2 regions of the Allobosea sp. 10L422 genome follow, and region 1 is predicted to be linked to the other one. Evidence: predicted binding sites of a transcription regulator. Region 1 holds the regulator's gene; the other holds the start of a gene.
What was found. The regulator HrcA, encoded in region 1, represses chaperone genes, less so after heat shock. The targets are predictions, from matches to a motif close to GTTAGCACTCNCNNNNNGNGAGTGCTAAC.
Positions count from the first base shown of each region.

Region 2: groES (co-chaperone GroES) is a predicted target of HrcA. The motif match lies at 3,522-3,550, and genes of this name have one in related genera.

Region 1 covers NZ_JBFTJI010000008.1:130,459-136,492, reverse strand. Annotated here, with positions in the region: gene hemW (radical SAM family heme chaperone HemW) at 47-1,246, opposite strand; gene rdgB (RdgB/HAM1 family non-canonical purine NTP pyrophosphatase) at 1,243-1,890, opposite strand; gene rph (ribonuclease PH) at 2,033-2,749, opposite strand; gene hrcA (heat-inducible transcriptional repressor HrcA) at 2,891-3,976, shown strand; gene AC1DEZ_RS17090 (DUF3297 family protein) at 4,124-4,378, shown strand; gene AC1DEZ_RS17085 (C40 family peptidase) at 4,527-5,735, shown strand; gene AC1DEZ_RS17080 (N-acetylmuramidase domain-containing protein) at 5,751-6,034, shown strand, end outside.
Region 2 covers NZ_JBFTJI010000006.1:71,273-77,306, reverse strand. Annotated here, with positions in the region: gene AC1DEZ_RS13800 (lipopolysaccharide biosynthesis protein) at 1-860, opposite strand, end outside; gene AC1DEZ_RS13795 (GNAT family N-acetyltransferase) at 1,011-1,514, shown strand; gene AC1DEZ_RS13790 (DMT family transporter) at 1,511-2,353, shown strand; gene AC1DEZ_RS13785 (PaaI family thioesterase) at 2,340-2,822, opposite strand; gene AC1DEZ_RS13780 (MarR family winged helix-turn-helix transcriptional regulator) at 2,918-3,385, opposite strand; gene groES (co-chaperone GroES) at 3,614-3,901, shown strand; gene groL (chaperonin GroEL) at 3,956-5,593, shown strand; gene phnD (phosphate/phosphite/phosphonate ABC transporter substrate-binding protein) at 5,814-6,034, shown strand, end outside.

The sequences.
Region 1 (6,034 bases):
CAAGGGCGAGCATGACGGCGGTGACGCCCGCGAATGACGGCGAACCTCAAGCCGCCAGATCGGCCACCAGCGCGTCGAGCAGCAGCGCGCCGTCCGGCGTCGCCGCGAGCCGGCCGCCTTGCCGGTGCAACAGCAGCTTCTCCTCGATCAGGCTGGCAATGCGCTTGGCATTGAGCTCGCGGCCTGCGAGCGCCTTGAACACTGCGGGATCGATACCTTCGACCAGACGTAGGCCCATCAGCAGATATTCGTCGCCCTGCGATTCCTCGCTCAGGCGCTCGTCCTCGACCAGGGCCTGACCCTCGGCCGCGACCCGTTCCAGCCAGATTTCCGGCCGCTTCTCGGTCGAATGCGCCATCCGCCCTTGCGCCGTCACCAGCCTGCCATGGGCGCCGGGGCCGACGCCGGCATATTCGCCATAGTGCCAGTAGACAAGATTGTGGCGGCATTCCGCGCCCGGCCGGGCGTGGTTGGAGATCTCGTAGACCGGCAGGCCGTGCTTGGCCGTGATCTCCTGCGTTGTCTCGTAGAGCGCCGCACCCGCATCATGGTCGGGGATGGCGAGCTTGCCGGCCCGGAACAGCCGCTCGAAGGCGGTGCCGGGCTCGATGGTGAGCTGGTAGAGCGAGAGGTGCTCGGCCGCGTGGCTGATCGCCAGCTCCAGCTCCGCGCGCCAGAGCGCCGGCGTCTGCGCCGGCGAGCGGGCATAGATCAGATCGAAGGAATAGCGCTCGAAATACTTGCGTGCGATAGCGACGGCCGCGAGCGCTTCCTCGGCCGAATGCATTCGGCCGAGCGCCTTGAGATCGGCATCGTTCAGCGCCTGCACCCCGAGCGAGACACGGTTGACGCCTGCCGCCCGGAAGTCACGGAAGCGGCCGGCCTCGACGCTGGTCGGGTTCGCCTCCAGCGTCACCTCGCAATTCGGATCGACCGTCCAGTGCTCGCCGATCGCGTCGAGGATCGCCCCGACCGTGCGGCCCTCCATCAGCGAGGGCGTGCCGCCGCCGAAGAAAATCGAGGAGACCGTGCGGCCCGGCGCCAGCGCGGCGCGATGCGCGATCTCGCGGTGGAAGGCGGCGATGTACCGGGCCTGATCCGGCGGCTGCAGGCGTACATGCGAGTTGAAGTCGCAATAGGGGCATTTGGCCAGGCAGAATGGCCAATGCACATAGACGGCAAAGCCCGCATCCGCAGTCGGATGCGAGGCGGTGGGCCGCTCCGACAGGGCGGCCGCGGCACTCACGCCGATTTCCTCAGGCAGGCGGCGGCAAGCACATGGAACGCGCGCGCCCGATGCGACAGGCCGGGCGAGCCATCGGCCGGGATGCCGTGCTTCTCGTCCGCCGTCATCTCGCCGAAAGTCTTGCCCTGGCCATCGGGGAGGAAGATCGGGTCGTAGCCGAAGCCGCCCGCGCCACGGGCCTCATGAGTGACCGTGCCGAAGACGCGCCCCTCGAACAATTCCTGATGGCCGTCCGGCCAGGCGATGACCAGCGCCGAGACGAAATGCGCCCTGCGTTTGTCGGGCGTGGCGGCACCGCGCTTGGCCAGCTCCATCTGCACGCGTGCGATCGCCGGGGCGAAATCCTTGCCCGGCCCGGCCCAGTTGGCCGAGAACAGGCCGGGCGCACCGTCGAGCGCATCGATGCAAACGCCCGAGTCGTCGGAGAGCGCCGGTAGCCCGCTCGCTTTGGTGGCGGCCACCGCCTTGATCGCCGCATTCTCCGAGAACATGGTGCCGTCCTCGACCGGCTCGGGCAGGCCGAGCTCTCCGGCCGAGACGAGCTCAATGCCGTAGGGAGCCAATAGCTGGCGCATCTCGCGCAGCTTGCCCTGGTTGTGGGTCGCGATCACGACCTTGCCGGTGAGGAGGCGGTGGTTCGACATCGGTTTTCTCGTATCCGCCTCGTCATCCCGGGCTTGAGCTGGGATCCATCGAAAGGCGCCGAAGCTCTACGATGGATTCCGGATCTCCGCTTCGCCAAGTCCGGAATGACGGCGTTGTTTCGTTGTCTATGCGATCAATCGATCAGGCTACCGCCGCCTTCTGCAGCGCGACGAGCTTGGAAACGCCGCCCTTGGCGAGCTTGAGCAGCGCGAGCAGCTCGTCCTCCGAGAAGGGCGCGCCTTCTGCCGTGCCCTGCACCTCGACGAGGCCGCCTGCGCCGGTGATGACGAAATTCGCATCGGTCTGCGCGCCGGAATCCTCGACATAGTCGAGATCGATCACCGGGTTGCCGGCGACGATGCCGCAGGAGACGGCGGCGACATGGTCCTTCAGCGGGTGGGTACCCTTGAGGAGCCCGCGGCCTTCCATCCACTTCAGCGCATCGTGCAGGGCGACCCAGGCGCCTGTGATCGAGGCAGTGCGTGTGCCGCCATCGGCCTGCAGCACGTCGCAGTCGACGACGATCTGGCGCTCGCCGATCGCAGTCAGGTCGACGACGGCGCGAAGCGAGCGCCCGACCAGTCGCTGGATCTCCTGCGTGCGGCCGGAGGGCTTGCCGGAGGTGACCTCGCGGCGCGTGCGCTCATGCGTGGCGCGCGGCAGCATCGAATATTCGGCGGTGACCCAACCCTTGCCGGTCCCGCGCAGCCACGGCGGCCCCTTTTCCTCGACAGTCGCGGCGCACAGCACCTTGGTCTCGCCGAACGTCACCATGCAGGAGCCCTCGGCATAGCGCACCACGCCGCGTTCGAGCGTGACCTTGCGCATCTCGTCGGCGGCGCGTTTGGAGGGTCGCATGAAATGATCCTGTCTTGCGGAGAAGTGGCGGCTTTTAGGCTCTCCCGCCCGGTACGGCAAGGCAGGAGCCTTTCCGCCCCTTGATCCATGCGCATCGTATGACGACAATAGGATGGAGGAACGGTTCGCCCGTAAAGGTTCATGAGCGCCCATACCCCCCGCCCCGAGACGATCAGCAGCCTGGTCGAGACCGATCAGCGCTCGCGCGAGATCTTCCGCCAGATCGTCGACGGCTTCCTGGCGACCGGCGAGCCGGTCGGCTCGCGCAACATTGCCCGCCTGCTGCCGATGTCGCTCTCGCCCGCGACGGTGCGCAACGTCATGACCGATCTGGAGCTGGCCGGGCTGATCTACGCGCCGCATACCTCTGCGGGGCGACTTCCGACAGAAAGAGGCCTGCGCTTCTTCGTCGATGCGATGATGGAGGTCGGCAATCTCACCTCCGACGAGCGCAAGCGCATCGAGGCGCAGATCAGGGCTGCCGCAACCAACCGCAGCCTCGACCAGACGCTGACCGAAGCCTCGGCGCTCCTCTCCGGCCTGTCGCGCGGCGCCGGCGTCGTCGTCACCACCAAGGCCGACCCAAGGCTCAAGCACATCGAGTTCGTCCGGCTCGATCCCGCCCGTGCGCTGGTCGTTCTGGTCGCGGACGATGGCACCGTCGAGAACCGCCTGCTGGCGTTGCCGCCCGGCCTGCCGGCCTCGGCGCTGAGCGAGGCGGCGAACTTCCTCAACGCCCGCATCATCGGCAAGACGCTCGCCGAGCTGCGGGGCGAGATCGCGACCCAGCGCTCGCAGATGGAGCGCGAGCTCGATGCGCTGACTGCGCGCCTCGTCGAGAACGGCATCGCCACCTCGTCGGGCCCGAGCAGCGACCGCCATCTGATCGTCCGTGGCCAGGCTAACCTGCTCGAGGATCTGAAGGCGCAGGAGGATCTCGAGCGCATCCGCCTGCTCTTCGGCGATCTCGAGACCCAGACCGACATGATCGATCTTCTGTCGCGGGCGGAGGACGGCGATGGCGTGCGCATCTTCATCGGCTCGGAGAACAAGCTGTTCTCGATGTCGGGCTCCTCGATGGTGGCGGCGCCCTTCCGCGATGCCGAGCAGCGCATCGTCGGCGTCGTCGGCATCATCGGCCCGACGCGCCTGAACTATGCCCGCATCGTCCCGATGGTCGACTACACCGCCAAGGTGGTCGGCAGCCTGCTCGACGGCGAGCGTTGAGGCGAGAGCAGGGTGCAAAAATAGTGAGAACCGTTTTTTCGCGATCCTGCTCTGACTTTTGAAGACGGATTTGGCTTCCGGCGCGGATGAGGCTACCTCTGCGCGCGAAAGCGACCCGTTCGCGCCCGAACATCCAAGGCCAGAGCCATGTCAGACCAGCTTCCCGACCGCCTCTCCGTCAACCCGGACAGCCCGTTTTACGACGCCGAGGTGCTGGCGCGCGACATCGGGATCCGCTTCAAGGGCGTCGAGAAGACCAATGTCGAGGAATATTGCGTCTCCGAAGGCTGGGTGAAGGTCGCGGCCGGCGCCGCCAAGGACCGCTTCGGCCGCCCGATGACGATCACGCTCAAGGGCGCTGTCGAGCCCTATATCCGCGGCGCGGCTCAGGCCGAGGGCTGACGGAAGGTTCCCCTACGGCTGAGGAGACGAGGCGCCGGGCAGTGGCCGGCGCTCTCGGGAGCCTCTCGCATTAACGCAGTTGCCGCTACGGCATTGCGTTGAGGCGGCGTATATGCATTGATCATGCAACCAATGGTTGCGTGAGGCGATGATTCTGTCTCCTTGGTTGCTGATTGCGAACACCCTCCGAGGCATCTCCGAATACAAGGGCGCAGCCGCGGAACCGCGGATCTTGGAGATGTTCCGCCTGTCGGGGCACGGTCAGGTCCGCAGCGACGAACAGGCGTGGTGTGCGGCTTTCGTCGGTGCCTGCCTCGTGCTTTCCGGCTACGCGTCGAGCCGCTCGCTGATGGCCCGCAGCTATCTCAACCTCGGTGCGAAGCTCGAAGAGCCACGCGAAGGCTGCATCGTGGTGCTCTCGCGCAACGAGGCGAACAGCTCTTACGGGCATGTCGGCTTTTTCCTGCGCGAGGATGACGAGCACTTGTTCGTGCTCGGCGGCAATCAGAGGGACAGCGTCACGGTCTCCAGCTATTCGAAGTCCAGGCTGCTTGGTTTTCGGTGGCCAACCGAGCGGGTGCCGGTTGCGGCCAGCGGCCTCCTGCCGAACATTCTGCAGCTCGGCGTACCCGACGAGCAGATCACGACGGAGGCTTTGGAGAACGAGCAACGCGGGGTGCTCGGCGCGATCGATGGAGGGCAAGGCCTCCCCGAGTTTCTGCCCCTCGGTCCTGGCGTCAATCCAGATTTCATCGACAAGGTCGAGGCCGTCCAGAAGCTGCTGAACAAGCAAGGCTATCCGCCCGGGACCGAAGATGGCGATTACGGGCTGCGGACAATGACGGCCGTCTTCTCCTTCCAGCAGGCCAACGGCATCCCGCCGACGGGCATCGTCGATGCCTGGACCTGGTTCCAGCTCCAGAACGGGGAGCCGATGCCGCTCTGGCCGGAGCGGCGCAACGAGACGGCGCGGGAGCTGAAGCGGGAGGGCTCGCAGACGATCGCGCTGACCGACCGCGGGCGCTGGCTCGCGCTCGCGACCGCGCTGTTCGGCGTATTGGGGCTGACGGATGCGCGAACCGGCCTCTTCGAGAAGACCGGTCAGTTGGCCACCAAGGCCGAAGCAGCCGCAACGCAGGTCGTGCAATCCTCTTCGGTGACGGACTGGGTCATGCCTGCGGCCCTTGCCGACGAGGCGGGGAGCTCCCTGCCCACGATCCTGCCGGTCCTTCTGGGTGCCAGGGGCGGAGTCTGGATCATATTGATCGCGCTTGCCGTCATGCTCTGGCGCAATGCTCAGGCGACCACCGCCCAGCGTGTCGACGAACACCGGACGGGCGCGAATCTGCGTTACTGATCGAGGGGGGAGCCTATGGTCGATTTCACGCAGGACATCGTCAACGAGATCACGCGGCTGGCCCAGACACAGGGGCTGGAGCCGGCCGTAGCTCTCGCCGTCGTCGAGGTCGAGAGCAATGGTCGCGCCTTCGAGGCCGACGGCGCCACTCCCGTCTTCCTGTTCGAGAAGCATGTCTTCCATCGGCTGCTGCGCGAGGCTGCGCCATCGCTGCTGGCGCGGGCGGAAGCGGAGGGTCTCGCCATCCCGAGCTGGCAACGCGCCTCTCAATACGCCGATCAGGGGCGTGCGGGCCGTCT
Region 2 (6,034 bases), on a different contig from region 1:
AGCACGCCCACCATGTTGCGCGCGATGCGCTTCTGGGCGGCAGGGCGGCCGCGCGTCTCGTCGAGGCGAATGACCTCACGCAGCAGCAGGATCTCCAGCATCGAGGCCAGCACCGGAAACAGCCTGAGGCCGATATCGGAGGCGAGCGAGAAATAGCCGGCTTCCGCGAGGCCGAAGCGCTCCGCCAGAATGGCGCGATTGAGCAGCGGGATCAGTGAATAGACGGCGTTTCCGGCCACCAGCGGGAGTGCGTAGCGGGCGAAGCTGCGGGCAAGATCGGCGCGTGCGGCGGCAAGAACCGGCCCCGCATCCGCCAGCCTGCGGCGCACTGCGAGCACCGAGACGATGGTGCTGGCCAGCCCTCCCAGCAGGACGGCCATCGGATCGCGGAGCCACCATGCCGCGCCGACCATCAGCGCGAGGGCAAAGCTGCTCCTGACGAGGACGAGCCGGGCATAGGCAGCGTCGAGGAAGCGCGAGCGGGCGATGGCACCGTGATAGTCGAACCAGCCGGCGCCGACGCCGCCGGCAACGGCCACGGCGAGCAGGGTCATCGGCAGGCCCGTGTCGATTCCGGCGAGCAGCGCCGCCGCCAGGAGCGCGCAAAGGGAAAGGCCGATGCCGGCGAAGAGCAGATCGAGCGTCGCGCGGATGCCGGGGTCGCTTTCGCAGCTCTGCGCCGAATAGAAGCGGACGACCGAGAGCTTCAGCCAGTCGAGCAGTGCCGTGTTGATGAGCACGACGATCGCGGCGCCGATGGCATAAAGGCCGAACGCCTCGGGCCCCAGGAACAGGGCGACGAGCAACCCGAGGACGAAGTTCAGCCCGGCATTGACGATGAAGGGCAGAAGAACGGTCATGTTGTCTCGGTCGCGGCGCCCGTGCGGCAAGGGTCTTTTGACACCGGCAAGCGCAGGAAACCTGCCATGGTCCCTAACAGCCTCTAGGCCATCGGATCGAAAAGTGGAATCGGGTTTCTCGGAACAATCCGATGCTCTAAGTCAATCGCCATGACTGCCTTGCTACCGCCGATCCGCGACGCCCGCGATTCTGATTCCGAACCGCTCGCCAGGCTCATCGCCGCGAGCTTCGCCGAATATCCGAATTGCCATTTCGAATGGTCCGAGTTTCCCGAACTGCGTCGCCCGGCCAGCCACTTCGCAGCCAAAGGCGGAAAACTCTGGATCGCGGATTCGCCCCATGGCGGCATCGCCGGCTCGCTCGGCGTCACGCCGCTGCCGGAGCAGAACGCAATCGAGATCACCAAGGTCTATGCCGATCCGGCCTTTCGCGGTTCGGGCCTGGCGCAGGCGCTCTTCGACGAGGCGCTGCGCTTCGCCGAGGCCGGCAGCTTCAGCGAGATGATGCTATGGTCCGACAGCCGCTTCGCGCGTGGCCACCGCTTCTACGAAAAGCTCGGTTTCGTGCGCTGGCCGGGCGAGCGCTATCTGGCTGACGTCTCCGCGAGCTGGGAATACCATTTCCGCAAGCCGCTTGCCGCGCCGCCGGCATGACCTTGTCCATCGCCCTGCGCGCTGCGCTCGGCATCGCCCTCCTCACCGCCATGGATGCGGTGATCAAGGGCCAGATGCAGCAGCATCCTTTCATCGTCGCGCTGTTCATGCGCTTCCTGATGGGCGGCCTCTGCGCGCTCGCCGTCCTCGCGCTCGCCCGCCCGGCCCGCCCGACGCGCGACAGCATCATCGGCAATGTCGCGCGCGTCCCGCTCGTCGTGCTGACGGCTGGCAGCTTCTTCTATTCGGTCTCGGTGCTGCCGCTCGCCGAAGCACTGACGCTGTCGTTCCTTGCCCCTGTCTTCGTCGCGGTGCTCGGCGGCCTGCTCCTCAAGGAGACGATCGACCGGCGCGTGCTGCAGGCGCTCGCCTTCGGCCTCGCCGGCATGCTGGTCATGGTCTGGCCGCGGTTGCAGGGCCATGTCAGCGGCGCCAGCCTCGGCGTCGCCACGGCGCTGTTCTCGGCGGTGAGCTACGCCTTCAACCTGATCCTGCTGCGGCGCATCGCGGTCCGGGAGCACCCCACGGTCATCGTCGCCTTCCAGAATATCGGGCCGGCGCTGTGCCTCGCCGTCCCGGCATTCCTCGCCTTCGTGCCGATGACATTGGCGGATCTCGCGATCTATCTCTTCGCCGGTGCGCTGGGCGTCGCGGGCCATCTCACGCTTACCTCGGCCTATGCCAAGGCTGCGGCGTCCCGGCTGGCGGCCATCGAATATACCGCCCTGATCTGGGCGAGCCTGCTCGGCTTCTTCCTCTTCGGCGAGGTGCCGCTCTACACGACCTATCTCGGAGCGCTCCTGATCGTGGCCGGCGCCGGCGCGGTCAGCCGGCGCTAGCTTTCGCCGGAAACACCATGCAGGTTTCGGTGCCGTGCGCGAGCAACTTGCCGCGCTCGTCGCGCAGATTGCCTTCCGTCGTGATGACGGAACCGCCACGATGGATCAGCCTGCCTTCGCAGCGCACCGTGCCGGAATCCGGCATCACCGGCCGGACATAGTTCAGCTTCATCTCGAGCGTGGTGTAACCCTCGCCCGGCTTGAGCGTGGAATGGGCGGCGCAGGCCATGGCGGAATCGAGGATCGTCGCGGTCCAGCCGCCATGGATCGTACCGAGCGGGTTGAAGAAGCGCGGGGACGGCCTGCCGACAAAGACGACCCGCCCTTCATCCGCCTCCACCAGATCGAAATCCATGGTCCCGGCGAAGGGCGGGGCCGGGTGCCTGCCGTCGATGATGCCGCGCAGGAAGCTCAGGCCATCGCCCGCGACCAGCACCTCGCGGGACACCACTCCGAACGTTCGATCCATGACCACCCCTCAATTCGTGTAACTGCACGATAGAGAAAGCACGTTGAATGCGTCAACAGAGCCAACGGGAATCGTGCGGAAGGAGCCTCGATATCTCAACGCGGATCGCGCGCGGCGCGGCGCAGCGCCTTCAGCCCGTCGCGGGTCTCGCGCCAGCGCTCCTCGCCGAAGCCGCCTTCGATCTTGTCCTGCGCCGACCGCCAGAAGGGGATGGCAGCCTCGATCGCCGCCCTGCCCTTCTGCGTCACCGCATAGACAGCGGCACGACCGCGGCAGTCGACCGGCTCGACCATGCCCTCGGCGGCAAGGAGCTGGAGATTGCGGGTCAGCGACGTCCGCTCCAGGGCAAAGCGCTCGGCCAGCTCGGTGATCGACTTCCAATGTCCGGTGCTCAGCGCCGAGAGCAGCACGAACTGGGTGATCTTCAACCCGCTCGGCCGCATTGCCTCGTCATAGGCACGGGTGACGGCGCGGGCCGTCATCCGGACATGCAGCGCCACGCAGGATCGGGCGATATCGTCGAGGCGCGGATCGGGCGCAGGCGGGGGAGGGAGTGTCGTCATTCAGCCATCTTAGCGTGTTCTAGCGCGTGCGGCAGCTGGAAGGCGAAGGGCTGCGGTGCCGCATCCGGCGACGTTCACTTTGTTGTCGCAGGCTTCCTTGACTCTCCGGGACCCCGAGCCTATCTCCCCGCCATCTGTTAGCACTCTCATTCGCTGACTGCTAACAGCCTCCCCCGGGTGTCCATCAGCGGCGCCCGAACCGAATAAGACCGAGAGGAAGACAGAACCATGAAGTTCCGTCCGTTGCATGACCGCGTCGTGGTCCGCCGCCTTGACAGCGAAGAGAAGACCAAGGGCGGCATCATCATCCCCGAGACCGCCAAGGAAAAGCCCCAGGAGGGCGAGGTCATCGCCGTCGGCTCCGGCGCGCGTGACGAGGCCGGCAAGCTCGTTGCCCTCGACGTCAAGAAGGGCGACCGCGTCCTGTTCGGCAAGTGGTCGGGCACCGAGGTCAAGATCGATGGTCAGGACCTCCTGATCATGAAGGAATCCGACATCATGGGCGTCGTCGGCTGATAGCCGCCTGACCGCTTTCTCAACTTTTCAATTTCAGTCCAAGGAGTAGCTCTCATGGCTGCCAAAGACGTCAAATTCGGCACTGAAGCCCGCGACAAGATGCTGCGCGGCGTGGATGTCCTCGCCAATGCCGTGAAGGTCACGCTGGGTCCGAAGGGCCGCAACGTCGTGATCGAGAAGTCGTTCGGCGCTCCGCGCATCACCAAGGACGGCGTCACCGTCGCCAAGGAGATCGAGCTTTCCGACAAGTTCGAGAACATGGGCGCCCAGATGGTCCGCGAAGTCGCTTCGCGCCAGAACGACCATGCCGGCGACGGCACCACCACCGCCACCGTTCTCGCCCAGGCGATCGTCCGTGAAGGCGCCAAGTCGGTTGCGGCCGGCATGAACCCGATGGACCTGAAGCGCGGCATCGACCTCGCTGTCGAGGCCATCGTCGCCGATCTCAAGAAGAACTCGAAGAAGGTCACCTCGAACGCGGAAGTCGCGCAGGTCGGCACCATCTCGGCCAACGGCGACTCGTCGGTCGGCGAGATGATCTCGAAGGCCATGCAGAAGGTCGGCAACGAGGGTGTCATCACCGTCGAGGAAGCCAAGACCGCCGAGACCGAGCTCGACGTCGTCGAGGGCATGCAGTTCGACCGTGGCTACCTCTCGCCGTACTTCATCACCAACTCCGAGAAGATGGTCGCCGAGCTCGACGACCCCTACATCCTCGTCTTCGAGAAGAAGCTGTCCTCGCTCCAGGCGATGCTGCCGATCCTCGAGGCCGTCGTTCAGACCGGCAAGCCGCTCCTCATCATCGCCGAGGACGTCGAGGGCGAGGCTCTGGCCACGCTCGTCGTCAACAAGCTCCGTGGCGGCCTGAAGGTCGCGGCCGTCAAGGCTCCGGGCTTCGGTGATCGCCGCAAGGCCATGCTCGAGGACATCTCGATCCTGACCGCCGGCCAGATGATCTCGGAAGACCTCGGCATCAAGCTCGAGACCGTGACGCTCAACATGCTCGGCCGCGCCAAGCGCGTGCGCATCGAGAAGGAGAACACCACGATCATCGACGGCGCCGGCAAGAAGAAGGACATCGAGGCTCGCGTCGGCCAGATCAAGGCCCAGATCGAGGAGACCTCCTCGGACTACGACCGTGAGAAGCTCCAGGAGCGTCTGGCCAAGCTCGCCGGCGGCGTCGCGGTCATCCGCGTCGGCGGCGCGACCGAGGTCGAGGTCAAGGAGAAGAAGGACCGCGTCGACGATGCTCTGAACGCGACCCGCGCTGCGGTCGAAGAAGGCATCCTTCCCGGCGGTGGCGTTGCGCTCCTGCGCGCCCTGTCCTCGGTCAAGGGCATCAAGACCCAGAACGACGACCAGAAGACCGGCGTCGAGATCGTCCGCAAGGCGATCGCCGCTCCGGCCCGCCAGATCGTCGACAACGCCGGCGATGACGGCGCGGTCGTGATCGGCAAGCTGCTCGAGTCGAAGGACTACTCCTACGGCTACAACGCCCAGACCGGCGAGTACGGCGATCTGGTCAAGGCTGGCATCATCGACCCGACCAAGGTCGTGCGCACGGCGATCCAGGACGCGGCTTCGATCGCGGGCCTGCTGATCACCACCGAGGCGATGGTCGCCGACCTGCCGAAGAAGGACGCCCCGATGCCCCCGATGGGCGGCGGCGGCATGGGCGGCATGGACTTCTGAGGAAGTCCAGGCGCTCAAGCGCTTTGACTGCCGAAACCGGGCACGCCCGGTTTCGGTGGCGGCATGGACTTCTGATCCACCGCTCCCGGCGAGACCACGGAAGGCCCGGCGCAAGCCGGGCCTTCTGCGTTTCACGGCGCCGTCATCCACCGCCATCCAGCCGTCGCCTGATGCATGCACCCAACCGCGGTCAATTCATTCGCGTACCCTGGGAGGCATCATGCCGACACGCCGCTCAGTCCTCGCCGGCCTTGCCGCCACGACCGCCGTCCCTGCTTTCGCGCAGGCGCCGGACTGGCGACAGAGCATCAAGGAGGTGCGCTTCGGCGTCTCTTCCGCCGAGAACGAAGCGGGTGCCGTCGCCCGCACCCAGCCGATGGTCGACTACCTATCGCAGCGTCTCGGCGTGCCCGTGCGGTTCTTCCGAGTTTCGGACTATGC